Regions from separate parts of the Paenibacillus sp. FSL W7-1279 genome, predicted to be linked through region 1. Evidence: riboswitches for the same ligand, from Rfam matches in the RefSeq annotation. Region 1 holds a riboswitch; each other region holds the start of a gene.
What was found. Region 1 has a riboswitch for cyclic di-GMP ahead of MKY82_RS17430 (amino acid adenylation domain-containing protein). Riboswitches for the same ligand answer to the same signal wherever they lie in the genome.
Positions count from the first base shown of each region.

Region 2: linked by a shared signal. The riboswitch ahead of MKY82_RS25285 (GTP cyclohydrolase II) and the one ahead of MKY82_RS17430 (amino acid adenylation domain-containing protein) in region 1 are both predicted to bind cyclic di-GMP.
Region 3: linked by a shared signal. The riboswitch ahead of MKY82_RS25585 (class I SAM-dependent methyltransferase) and the one ahead of MKY82_RS17430 (amino acid adenylation domain-containing protein) in region 1 are both predicted to bind cyclic di-GMP.

Region 1 covers NZ_CP150215.1:3,933,697-3,937,976, forward strand. The annotation lists gene MKY82_RS17430 (amino acid adenylation domain-containing protein) at 158-2,317, opposite strand; cyclic di-GMP riboswitch class I at 2,523-2,617, opposite strand; gene MKY82_RS17435 (hypothetical protein) at 3,192-4,280, opposite strand, start outside.
Region 2 covers NZ_CP150215.1:5,601,544-5,605,823, reverse strand. The annotation lists gene MKY82_RS25295 (nitroreductase family protein) at 118-750, opposite strand; gene MKY82_RS25290 (PLP-dependent aminotransferase family protein) at 929-2,275, shown strand; cyclic di-GMP riboswitch class I at 2,438-2,531, shown strand; gene MKY82_RS25285 (GTP cyclohydrolase II) at 2,719-3,468, shown strand; gene ribD (bifunctional diaminohydroxyphosphoribosylaminopyrimidine deaminase/5-amino-6-(5-phosphoribosylamino)uracil reductase RibD) at 3,486-4,280, shown strand, end outside.
Region 3 covers NZ_CP150215.1:5,678,035-5,682,314, forward strand. The annotation lists gene MKY82_RS25570 (acyl carrier protein) at 1-243, opposite strand, end outside; gene fabG (3-oxoacyl-ACP reductase FabG) at 282-1,043, opposite strand; gene MKY82_RS25580 (acetoacetate decarboxylase) at 1,046-1,795, opposite strand; partial or broken gene MKY82_RS25585 (class I SAM-dependent methyltransferase) at 2,072-2,755, opposite strand; cyclic di-GMP riboswitch class I at 2,959-3,047, opposite strand; gene MKY82_RS25590 (LuxR C-terminal-related transcriptional regulator) at 3,176-3,904, opposite strand; cyclic di-GMP riboswitch class I at 4,066-4,160, opposite strand.

The DNA of each region.
Region 1 (4,280 bases):
TTGCTCCCTACCCAAATTAGTGTGCTCCCATCCATCATTGGTGATGACTGGACGATAAACATCGATAGATCGGGTCAAATGCGGTCTCGATTTGCTCCACATCCTTGTACAGCCAGATCTTTTTAAGCATTTGCTGCGTTTCGTTTAGCGGTTCGTCTCAGTTGACGAGCATCGGACGAAGAAGATCAGGGTCCGGCAGAGCTTTTTTATCGACTTTCCCGTTAGGGGTAAGCGGCAAACTTTCCATCTGCACCACAAGTGAAGGCAGGAAATATTCAGGCAAATTCCGGGCTAAATACGCCTTGACTTCCGTTTCGGACAACACCTGTTTCGCAACAAAATACGCACATATTATCGGATTTCCACTTCCGTCTGCTTTGACGGCTACCGCGGCTTTCGAGATTGCGTTGTGTTCCAATAGCCGGGTCTCGATTTCTCCCGGTTCCACTCGATACCCTCGGATCTTTACTTGATCGTCGATTCGCCCGATCATTTCGATATTGCCATCCGGCAGCCACAGGGCCAAATCCCCCGTTCGATATAACCTTTCCCCGAGGAGCGGATGTTCCACAAACTTGGCTTCTGTCAATTCCAGCTGATTCACATACCCCCGCGCGATACCGTCTCCTCCGACGCAAAGCTCTCCTACTACTCCGATCGGCTGAAGCTTCAACTGTTTATCAAGAATATAAGCGGATGAATTGCATATTGGTCTGCCAATTGGAATGGTCGATTCGAAATCACGTTCGATCGGGAAGTAAGTGGAGAACGTCGTGTTTTCCGTTGGACCGTACATATGGATCATCCGCAGATCGGGGCACCTCTTCCTTACGGCATTTACGTGCTTCGGCGATAACGCTTCTCCGCCGATTAGCAAGGTGTCTAACATACGAAAGGCGTCTGGGTCCTGTTCGGCCAGATTATGGAATTGAGCCGTAGTCAGAAACCAAGCCGTAATGCGGTGGCCGATGATGGTTTCCTTCAATTTGTAAAGGTCAAATAGGTCCGTGTCCTTCATCAAATACAAAGTAGATCCGTTCAAAAGGGATCCCCAAATTTCAAAGGTCGACGCATCGAATGTTATTGTACCGGTTTGCAAAATTCGATGCTCCTTGGAAAAGTTGAAATAATTGGTATTCTTGACCAGTCTTACGATGTTACGATGCTCAACCATGACTCCTTTCGGTGTCCCCGTTGATCCGGAAGTATAGATGATATAGGCTAGACTTTGCGAGGTTGCTGCAGATATCGTATGGGGACAGCTGTCAAGGCTTAGCTGCGCGTTGTCCCAATAAATTACTTTTCCCTCAAATGCTATGTCAGGCTTCCAGCTGGAAGGAGCCAGTAAAAATCCCGCTCGACTGTCCTTGAGCATATATTCGATTCTTTCGCACGGAAAATCGGCTTCGATGGGCATATAAGCGCCGCCAGCTTTCAATATGGCTGTAAGCCCGACAATCATATTGACAGACCGATCCGCGACAATGCCAACAACGCTCTCCGGCTTAATGCCGTGATCCTGCAGTGCTTTTGCAAGCTGATTCGCGCGTTCGTTCAATTCCCGATAGGACATCTGATGGTCCTCGGTCATGACCGCCGGGCGATCGGGGGTTAAACGGACCTGTTCCTCAAACAAGTAATGGACCGTTTGGCTGGAAGGATAGTCCGTCTTGGATCCGCTGAAAGCCTGAATCTGTCTCTCCTCTTCTTCCGACATCATACGTATGTCGGCAATCACCTTCTCGGGGAAATCAACTACTTCATGCACGATTCGGCTCAAGTGGCCGCTCATCTGCTCGATCGTTTCTTTTCTGTAGGAGCGGGTCGAATATTCAAGGTGTATCATGATAAATTCCTTCTTAAAAGCCGTCAAAGCAAGCTCAAACGTCCCCAGCTGATCGGATTCATAAGGAGTGGCATTGGCGTTTTGCCAAGTAAACGCCGCTTTGATGAACGGGTTGCCGCTCAAATTCTTTCGCATATTCCGATCTTCGAGTGCTTGCATCGTGGTATGCTTGACTTCTATCAGAAACTTACCTAATGGCTTATGTACAGTAGGAGAGTAACGTATAGGAAACATCTGTCTTTCCAACAGATACCCAATTACAGGATCATCCTCGCCGGTATATTTGGCAAGCAGGATCGCATAACAAGCCATAAGTGCCATATCCACAGTTATTCCGAAATTGAACGCAAGTTCATGGAGTTTTCGGGTCGTTGCAAAATCCAGGGAAAAACGAACCTGGTTTCCTTCATCGTTGGCCCATCCCCCCCTCGGCAATTCGTCAATTGATACATCACAAGTCGTTTGTTCCATGACCATCAACCTCCCGGATAATCGATTCATTAATGTCTGATTGTTAACGAACAGAAAAATCCTCTTCGCATTCTGCGATCAAGTAATGTCCCCCTTCAACCCCAAACTAGTTTTTTATAGCGAAGCCACCGTTGTTTTTTGGAACGTCAAAAAAACCCCTTTCTTCAATTCAAAATAATGAATAAAACGGAGGTTTCCCGTTGTATTCGGCAACTGGCTGGCATTGCGGTCGCAGTAGATCCCGCATTAGCCCCTATAGCTTTGCGTCGCCACCTTTCGGTGGGTTTGCTATTGTCGTACAAAAATAGTATTTAAATTGTAAACCATGATTATATTATGTATTCGATTTACAATTACTGTATCTTGTTTCCAAATGAAAATCGATAGGTCTTTTGTTCAATATTGTCTTTCAAGAATGGTTTTGATGATATTGATAACCCTCATGAAACACTAGGTCGTGATAGTTAATCTTTACTAATTTTTTCCACTCCTCGACTTCACTACACTTCATTTAACTATGTATTAAAGCTATTCTGTTCAAAAGAAAGGCTGCGATTTTCTGTAATTACTTGGATATTAGATGATGGCTGATCAAGAAAATAGTTCTATTTTTTAACTTCACTCCTATATCCATTGACCTAATTGCGACAGCAGAAATCATCAAACACTATAACTTTTGCCTCTTGTCAAACGGGACTAAATTACCGTCTTTAACTGGTAAGGACATCTCGCTTCCGATCAGAAAACTTTCATAAGTTCAACCCACTTGGTAATTCCATCCTTCAAGTTCCCGGTCTAATGGATCACTGGATAATAAAATAAAGAGCCGTTGTCCAGGACAACGGCCTCATATTGCTATATGTCATGAACAGTTTTAAAAAGGTCCGGTTATTTTCACCTTGATTTTATTGGATTCAACTGTTACCCCGTTCAATGTAATTCGAATCGACAATTCGGCTTGCCCCGGATGCTTGGCGATAATCTTTCCTTTGGGGTCGATCGCCGCCTTATCCGGACGGCTGCTCAAATACTCAATGTGAGCGCCGGATAACTCCTTAGTCGTTCTTCCTCTCTCAAGGAAGACTTCGTAGGAATAACCGACCTCATCTCCCGGGTGAAGCTGGAGCGATTCAGCCTCGAGTTGTACTTTGTCCAGCGGCATGACCAGATTCGGGTCGCTATACTTCATTAGCTCGCTGCCATATTTGAAATAGAAGTTGCCAAAGTCGTCCTGCGCCAGCTTTTCCGCATTGCTCTCCAACAAGATGGACAGCGATTTGCTTGCTGTGTCAATCTTAAACATCTTGCTCGTATAAGTATGGTCAGCAACATATCCCGTATAAATGGTACCGTACACATAGCCGTCCGTTCCAATGGTCAATCGAGGATTGCTGTGTGCATAATCTGCTGTAGGAAACATATCCTCACTGTAAATAATCTCTTGGCGTTCCGTATCATAGATGAACAGAGCCCCCAGCGCCATTCCCCATATGTTACCGTCCGGGCCCCATATCAAAGAGGTTACTGCTTTTTTGCCCGGAACAGGTACCTGTTCCAGCTCTACTCGGCCTGATGCTGTATCGTAAATGGCAAGTTTCCCCTCTCCGCCGGTCATCGCGCCGGTGGCCATAAACAGCTTTCCATTTTGGTAAAGCAACGAATTGATCGAATGACCGGATATAATGTCGCGCTTCACATCAAACTTTCCGGTAACAGGATTGTAGACGGTAAGTGCCCCGCCTGTTTTGCCTGCAATTGGATAGGAACCGATGTATAACAGGTTTTCTTCCTCGACCCCGAGCATGGCTACGGGCCGGTCTTGCTCCGAACCCAACTGACCAAGCCGCAGCGGATTATTCGGTTCTGATGGGTCCGTCCGGTTCCAAGGTTTGGCTGGATCGTATTCAAAGAGGGTCGCTCTAGGATAAACACCGAGATACATCTTTCCGTTCAATGAACCGAA
Region 2 (4,280 bases), 1.7 Mb from region 1:
TCCTTGGATCATCACTTTGTAAGCGCTTGTATTCATTTTATCAGACGTGTTCCTCTCCAAAAACCTAATAAAATTAGGTTTTTCACCTAAAAATATTAGATCTTTTTGGATTGAGCATTAGAAGTGATTCCAAAAGACCGTCTCTTCTAGGGGTAAACGGGTTGAAGGATGAGCCGGTACGGACTTCTTACCGATCGCAACCAGCATAACGGGGATCAAATGGCGCGGAACCCCGAATGCTTCAATAAAAAGGCTTGAGTTGTATCCGCCCATCGGGCATGAATCAAGACCGCGCGCCCTTGCAGCCAGCATGAGCTGCATGGCGGCCATGGAGGCGCTCCGTATCGCTTCTTCCCGGGCAAGTTCAGGCGCATGGGTGTAGGAATTCATTATTTGCCGGACCAGATTCGTTTTGACCTCCTCTGGCATGAATCCTGCCTGAACCGCTTGGTCATATATCGCTTCAGCATGTTGATGGGCCCGCAGGTTTCCCAAAACCGCGATGATAGCGGAGGCTTCTACGATTTGCCTTTGTCCATATGCGATGGGTAACAATTTGTCTTTGGTGGCCTTATCTGTAATGGCAAGATACGTCCAATGCTGCAGATTCCAGGCAGAAGGTGCGGTACTCGCAATCTCTAGCATTTCTTTAATCTCATCATGACTGAGGTTGTGTTGGGGATCAAAATGTTTAACCGCTTGACGTTCACGTACAGTAGTTAAAAAATCGGCATGCGAAATGGATGGCATGTGAATCAGCTCCCTATCGTAGTTATCTTCATTCTTAAGGCCGGGAAGGTGTTCCCAACACAGCGAACGGTTACTTGAATATAGGATAATGATGGGTTCGAAACCATACCCTATTTTGACAACTGTATCGATACAGTGTTGAGATCCTGTATAATAAGAGTCGCGAGGGGGCGGGGTAATGAAAAAATATTTATCCATTCTTACCGATATGGAATCGAAAATTCAGGAAGGCCAATATCGTTCAGGGCAGAAGCTTCCTTCCGTTCGAAGTGCGGCACAATCCTACGGGTGCAGCATTAGTACGGTGATTCGTGCTTATACTGAGCTTGAGAAACGGCACGCCATTTATTCGGTTTCGCAAAGCGGTTATTATGTAGTCCAGAAAGATGGGGATTCGAATAACATGGATAAGAGTTTGATTGATTTTGCGTCGGCTTCTCCGGACGTGAACGTATTCCCGTATCTGGATTTTCAGCATTGCCTGAACAAGGCGATTGATACCTATAAATATGAGCTGTTTACCTATGGTGATCCGCAAGGAATGGAGAAACTGCGCCGCACCCTGGTCTCCCATTTGGCAGGAGCTCAAGTGTTCACTTCCGCGGAGAGGATTATGATTACGGCAGGCGCCCAGCAGGCGCTTGAGATTTTGACAAAAATGCCGTTTCCCGGCGGAAAGTCCGTCATTCTGGTCGAACAGCCCAGCTACAATAATTATTTGCAGCTGTTGGAGAGTGAAGGAGTGCCCGTTATCGGAATCACCCGCACGGCAGCGGGGATCGACCTGAAGGCTCTGGAGGAGCAATTTCGATCCGGACATATTAAATTTTTCTATACGATGTCGAGATACCATAATCCGCTGGGCAACTCCTACACCGCAGAGCAGAGAAAGGCCATTGCTAACCTGGCGGCGAAATATGATGTTTATATCGTGGAAGACGATTATATGGCTGATCTAGGCGAGGAACGGGGATATGATCCCATCTATGCCTACAACCGAACATCGCATGTGGTGTATTTGAAGAGCTTCTCGAAGATTATTTTCCCAGGATTGCGCCTGGGAGCCGTCGTCCTGCCGGAACGTTTGCTCGATACGTTCCGTGCTTTTAAAAGTTATGGGGATACGTCGCTGCTGTCCCAAGCGGCGCTTGAAATTTATATTAGCAACGGAATGTATGAACGGCATAAACAGAAGATTTACAGCCAGTATGAAACCCGAATGCAAGCCCTGAATGCGGCTGTGCAGCGATACGAGGGAGCCGGATGGATTGAAGCCGTGCCTGGCGACGGCGGCATATATAAGCTGTTTAAGCTGCCGCAGACCGTTAACCTGGAGCGGTTGATCAGGCGGCTGAAAGAGCGGAACATTCATGTGGTGTCCGGCAAGCTGTTCTATCTATCTAACAACCTTATGCGCGAGAAGTTTATACGTATCAGCATTTCCAGAGCACGGTTGGATCAGATTGAGGAAGGGGTTCAAGCGATCGTTGAGGAAGTGAAGCGAGAAGAAGGCAATCTATGGTGATTCTTTCGGGTCATGTTTATATTTAGGTTGCATTTCATAAAAATGTATTTTATATTCATCTGGTAGTTATATGATAAAAAGCTATTACTTTCGATTGTTTCCGATATGGTGTGTTCTTCCATATTCGGCAATGATCGCGGATTTATTTTATGAAATGACATCGTACGATAATGGCAAACCCACTGAAAAGTGGCGACGCAAAGCTATAGGGGCTAAGGCGGATTACTCGTATCCGCTATGCTAGCCAGTTACCGAATACGACGGAAAAGCCTCCGTCTATTCAGACAGGGGCTTTTTGTGTTTATTTATAAAAAAATTCCATTTCCCAACCAAATTCTTTAAGGTTGGAGAAGTAGTAGCTGACGTAAAAACTGCCAACGTTTTCAAGGAGGGAAACAAACCAATCGATTGATCCCCATCTAAACCAACAAGGAGTTGTATTCATGATTATGGACCAGGTCAGGAAATTGCTAGCTAGTAAATTAACCATTCTTAAACAGCCGGAATGTCCCAACATCGGTCTTGTTGGTCCCGTTCGGCTCCCTGTGCAGTTGGAGGACCATGAGGCTGTATTTAAATGGTATACATGGTTAAATACAGGCAATTCATTTATGGATAAGAATGACATTCTGGAATCATTATCTCAGGCAGATCTCGCTTCACATCAGCAGTCTTCCGTACTAGTATATGGCGATTTTGCCAATGAGGAGCATGCCTTGATACGGATGCACAGCATTTGCCATACGGGAGACATCTTTGGAAGTAAACGATGCGATTGCGGCTACCAACTGCGGCAATCCATGCGCATGATCATTGAAAACGGTAGTGGAGCTCTCTTTTATTTGGCGAATCACGAGGGTCGCGGAATAGGGCTTTTCCCAAAATCGTTAGCTTATCTTTTGCAAGATGAGGGGTGCGATACTGTAGAGGCCAATCTAAGCCTTGGCTTTGCAGATGACCATCGATCTTATGATGAAGCCATACGTGTACTCCAAAGCTTGCGGCAAAAACCAGTCACCCTTATTACAAACAACCCTAGAAAGCTGCAGTCTTTGCGGGAAAAGGGACTTTTAACCGATCATCATAAATCCATTTGGGGAGATGTATCCGAGCATAATAATCGGTATTTGGCAACGAAGATCGAAAAATCGGGTCATATTTACGACTCTTTGGTGGAGACCGCTTTATTATGATGGGGAGTGTTAATCATATGAAATTAGACCAACAATTTATGAAGCTGGCATTGGATTTGGCAGGTACGGCCAGTGGGAAAACCAATCCGAACCCGGTCGTTGGCGCACTGATAGTCAAAGACGGACAAGTAGTCGGCGCAGGTGTTCATAGAAAGGCTGGGGAACCTCACGCAGAGGTGCACGCATTCCGGATGGCTGATGGGTATACCGAAGGCGCAACGCTCTATGTTACGCTGGAACCAAGCCCTCAATCCTCTCCTTGCATAGAATTAGTCTTAAATTCGGGAGTCGCAAGAGTTGTCGTGGCGATGGAGGATCCGAATCCGAAGGTGGCCGGAAGAGGCATTCAATTATTGAGAGAGAATGGAATAGAAGTTGATGTGGGTGTATTGGGGAAGGAAGCCGAGTTACTTAATGAACGATTCGTGCACAATATGTCAAAACGACGGCCGTTTATCATTTCCCAGGTAGCCATGACGCTTGACGGAAAAATTGCCGCGTCAACGGGGCATTCTAAATGGGTTACATGTGATGAAACACAGCTTGTAGTACATAAATTAAGAAACAAAGTCGACGCCATATTAGTAGGAATTAATACGGTTTTGGCCGATGATCCGCTCCTTACGACCCGACTGCCGGAAGAAAGCGGGAAGAATCCCATACGGGTAATTTTAGATTCGAATTTGAGGTTGCCCGAAGATGCCAAAGTTACCGATTGTTCGGAAGCAATGACATGGGTAGTCACGAAGGAGGGGGCTGATCCGGGAAGAGTACACATGCTGCAGCAAAAAGGAATTGAAGTTCTGTTCGTT
Region 3 (4,280 bases), 1.7 Mb from region 1:
TGATTTTGAATCTAATTTTTCACTAACCATCTTGATGACATCATTTAGGGTCTCCATCTCTTTGATATGCTTTGCCGGTATAACGACTTTGAGTTTCTTCTCTATTTCATACACAATTTCCAGGGCCACCATGGAATCGACACCCAGATCCTCTACAAAATTGTCATCATCTGCGAATTCATCGATTTCAATAACGTCTGCGACCAGCTTTGTCAATTCATCTCTCAGTTCTTTTGTTTCCATTTTTAATTCCCTCCAGGTATAAAATTCATTTAAAATACTTATGCATTCCAACCACCATCTACATTTAATACCGAACCTGTTATATATGAAGACTGTTCTGATAATAGAAAGCATATTGCATTTGCAACTTCTTCCGGATCTCCGAGCCTTCCCAGAGGAATAGATTTCTCTTTGGAAAGCCTCATTTTTTCACTTATGGATTGATACATATCTGTATTGATATAACCAGGTGCAACTGCATTAACCCTGATGTTGAATCTCGCTATTTCAAGTGCGAGTGACCGAACCAATGCGATTTGACCAGCCTTTGAAGCGGAATAGTTAGCTTGTCCAGGCACTCCAATCAAACCATTTACTGAACTAACACAAACGATTGAACCTGAACGTTGTCGAATAAACTTAAATGATGCTGCTTTTAAATAATTGAAAGTCCCCGTTAGATTAGTAGAAATCACTTCACTCCAGCTCTCTTCATCCATCATCACCAAATTACTGTCCCTAGTGATTCCAGCATTAACTACCAAACCATCCAGTTGAGAATTATCTTTACAGACCGTTTCTAGTACTTCGGAAGCGACTAAAGGATCGGTTGAATCCGCTTGAATACAGGTTATTTTCCCGATTCCTTTATCCACCACGTAATTACACAATTCCATTGCAGCAGCTTCATTTTCTTTATACGTAAAAGTAACATTAGCTCCCTGCTCGGCCAGTTTTATTACTGTTGCTCTTCCTATACCTCTCGAACCGCCTGTTACTAAAAAATTCTTTCCGGTTAAAATTCTAATCCCCCCATCCACTTTCAATGTTCCGCCAAATAGTCATAAATGACATCCGGCGCGGATAACCCCAAATCAGTAACAATATGCGAAGCTGATACAACCTCAAGCACGGGGAGATCTGCCAGTGGGGCCAACGCATGGGCAAACAATTGCAGCCGGGCTGGGGCCGTCCAGGCACCATGAATGGTCAGATTTTTGATCTGAGTACGCATCAGTTGGCATACCTTCTGAGTTCCATCATAGTTCGGCACAATTTTGAGCATAAATGTCGGTTGGCAAATCTCTTGGCGGGCCTGCTCCGGGTCGAGAGCCTGATGTTTATATCCCATCGTTGCGGTGGCTACACGTAAAGACCCGTAGTCCAGCGTACCGACTAATGTGTCCGAATCAATATACAGTTTTGGAGAGCCCAGTTTTTTCGGATATGCGCTGATCTCACGTCCGGCCGCGATCGCAGGAAGACTGTCCACATACATCGCGTGCTGGTATTCACCCTTCTCCCCATTAAAGCTCACCGGTATCAGCTGGCCAGATTCTGTATAGGCCCCCAAACCGGTAACATCCGGCATGTACATGAGCTCAAATTTGACTAAAGGCTCATCAATTTCAAGCGGCTCAGGGACTACACGTCTCAAGGCTTCCGTGTCGGTACGATATAGAATGTTCAGGTATTCCCGGTTACGAAAATGATAAGGTCCAACAGGATAAGCAGGAGCTCCCAATGGAGTCGACATTTGCTTGCGTACCTCATGCAGTTTCAATAGTTCCATCCCTTTCCTTTTGAAAGAATTCACTTCTCCCGCCTTCTCAATTTCCATAAAAACAACAACCTCGTATTTTTCCACAAAAATATCAATATGATGAATATCTTCTTCTGGTATAGCTTCGGTTAACTCTTGCATTTGCTCCTTGGTACGGTAAGTGATCCACCAATCCAACGCTGCCTCCATATAAGCAATAGAGGGGGTATCAGGAAGCCAATTGGCTATTAACAATCGACCTCCGGGATTGAGCAAATTAAATAATTCGTTAACTAATTTTTTGGCAACTCCGTTGGGCAGATAATCAAATACACCAACACTGTATATAAAATCAAATCCAGGAAGAGGCACTTCATTTTCAATGATGTCAACTATGGAGGCAGGAATCGTTTCGCCAAAGTCTTTTATGATTTCCGCTGCAACCGAAAGGGCCTCCTGATCTTGATCAATAGCAACAAATTTCCCAATGCGTTTATTCTTAACCGCGACACTTTCCAATACTTCTCTCAAATGGCCGCTAGGAAAAGAGAGAATATAAGGGTTCGCAACTCGTTCTGCTGTTTCGTCAATCTTGCTGGAAAATATACGTTTTCTTTCGCGAACAGCATCATTTGCATAACTTATACGATTAAGCTCGTAGTTGAGAAGCTCGGAAATTTCTGCTTGTCTGCCCTCGTAAGGTGGCGGTGCTGTTTTGTCGAAGTCATAGATGGAATCCATCATTACGGGATCACCAGCATAACCGCGCGGTTTGTCAAATGCTCGACGAGAAAACGGTTCTTGTAAGAAAAAATAGCTTACTGCATGTTGACGATATTGGGCAATAAACTGCTTCCAATCTTTTTTTGAAGAATGTCTGCGTATGCTGTCTAATCCATGATAAAGGGCATTAAATGCTTCAGAGAAAAGACCTTGATTAATCTTCGTCTCAACATCATCAAGTAAATGTTTTTTGTTAGTTTTGTCCATACTCTAGATTTTCCTCCCAAGAAGACATCCCTACAGGCATAAATATGTAGAATAGGTTGCTGACGATATTTGGTGAGATAGTTTGCCTCTAATCTTCTGAAGACTACAATTAGACATTTTTATATTTTTTCACCACCTTTAGCAATATCACTCAAAACACAAAAACCCCCCGCCATGATTAAATAGACTGGGGTCCCGTCGTATTCGGCAACTGGCTGGCATAGTGTTTATATCCACCTTAGCCCCCGTAGCTTTACGTCGCCACCTTTCGATGGGTTTGCTATTGTCGTACGAAGTATGAAATTGTCAAAATGTTCATTAATCCTTCAACGACAACTTACTTTAAAGTATAAAATTCGACTTAAACAAAAAAAATACCCAAAATTGGGTAGTTTATACTTATGTATTTTAATTTAAATTTTAAGTAAATTTCCTAAGGAATGCTCCTTTATGATTAACGCTCGTCTTTGCGTATATCTTTTTAATAAAAGTACGGACCGTGCTTTGACTAATCCCATAAATGCCCGCAATTTCAGGTACGTTTTTATTTTCCAGCCATCCATAAGCTATCTCTTTCTCACGATTTGTTAATTCATATTGGTCAAAGTGAGAATAAGTCAGCTCTTTTTGTAGAATGGGGTCCTTTTGAGGCAGTTTTTCTTCAATATTTTTAGCCAGGTGTTCAATGAGTGGTATGGCAAATGTAACCTCGTGTAAATAATGAAAACTCAGGCCAAGGTAGCCTATAATCACATTTTTTATTCGAATTGGCGTACATACACATGACAGCTCGGCAAACAATTGGTTGGTGTGCCGGGTACCAATTACGACAGAAACCGATTGATTTTCCATCGATAAAGAAATGGCATTGACCCCTGCGGTTTTCATCGCAAATGATGTGCCTTTTTTTATATTATTTCTTTCAAAATATCCTTTTAACAAATCCGTGCCGCAATAATCGATAACGGCACCATCCGTATCTGTTATAACAAATAAATAAGGTATGGACAGCAAATCGTTCATATTCCTGGTTTCCTCTTGCAGCAAATATAAAATTTCTTTCCGTTCAATCAACCTTCCTTTTATTTCAGACATACTGAGGATATTAGGAAAATGATCGTTTGCTTCCAGCAGTGTTCTACGGCCCATTATTTTCCCTTCTTCCTTTTAAGAATAAGTGATTAATAATGAAATCGATCTTCTAGTCATCTCCGCTTCTGAATTCGGTAGCTTATAAGCGAAAATAAACAATAAAAAACCACCATCCATTAAGATAACCATAGCAAAATAGGACGGAGGCTTCCGTCGTATTCGGCAACTGGCTGGCATCGCGGTCTTAGGCAGATCCGCATTAGCCCCTATAGCTTTGCGTCGCCACTTTTCAGTGGGTTTGCTATTATCGTACGAAACGATTCGATTGTGTGCCGAAAATTATATCTACGATTCACCTGCCTTTCAATATATTTAAAGTCCCTTTTCAGGTAGATAAGACTGTTAAGACTAGTACAGGTCCCCCTTTCATAAA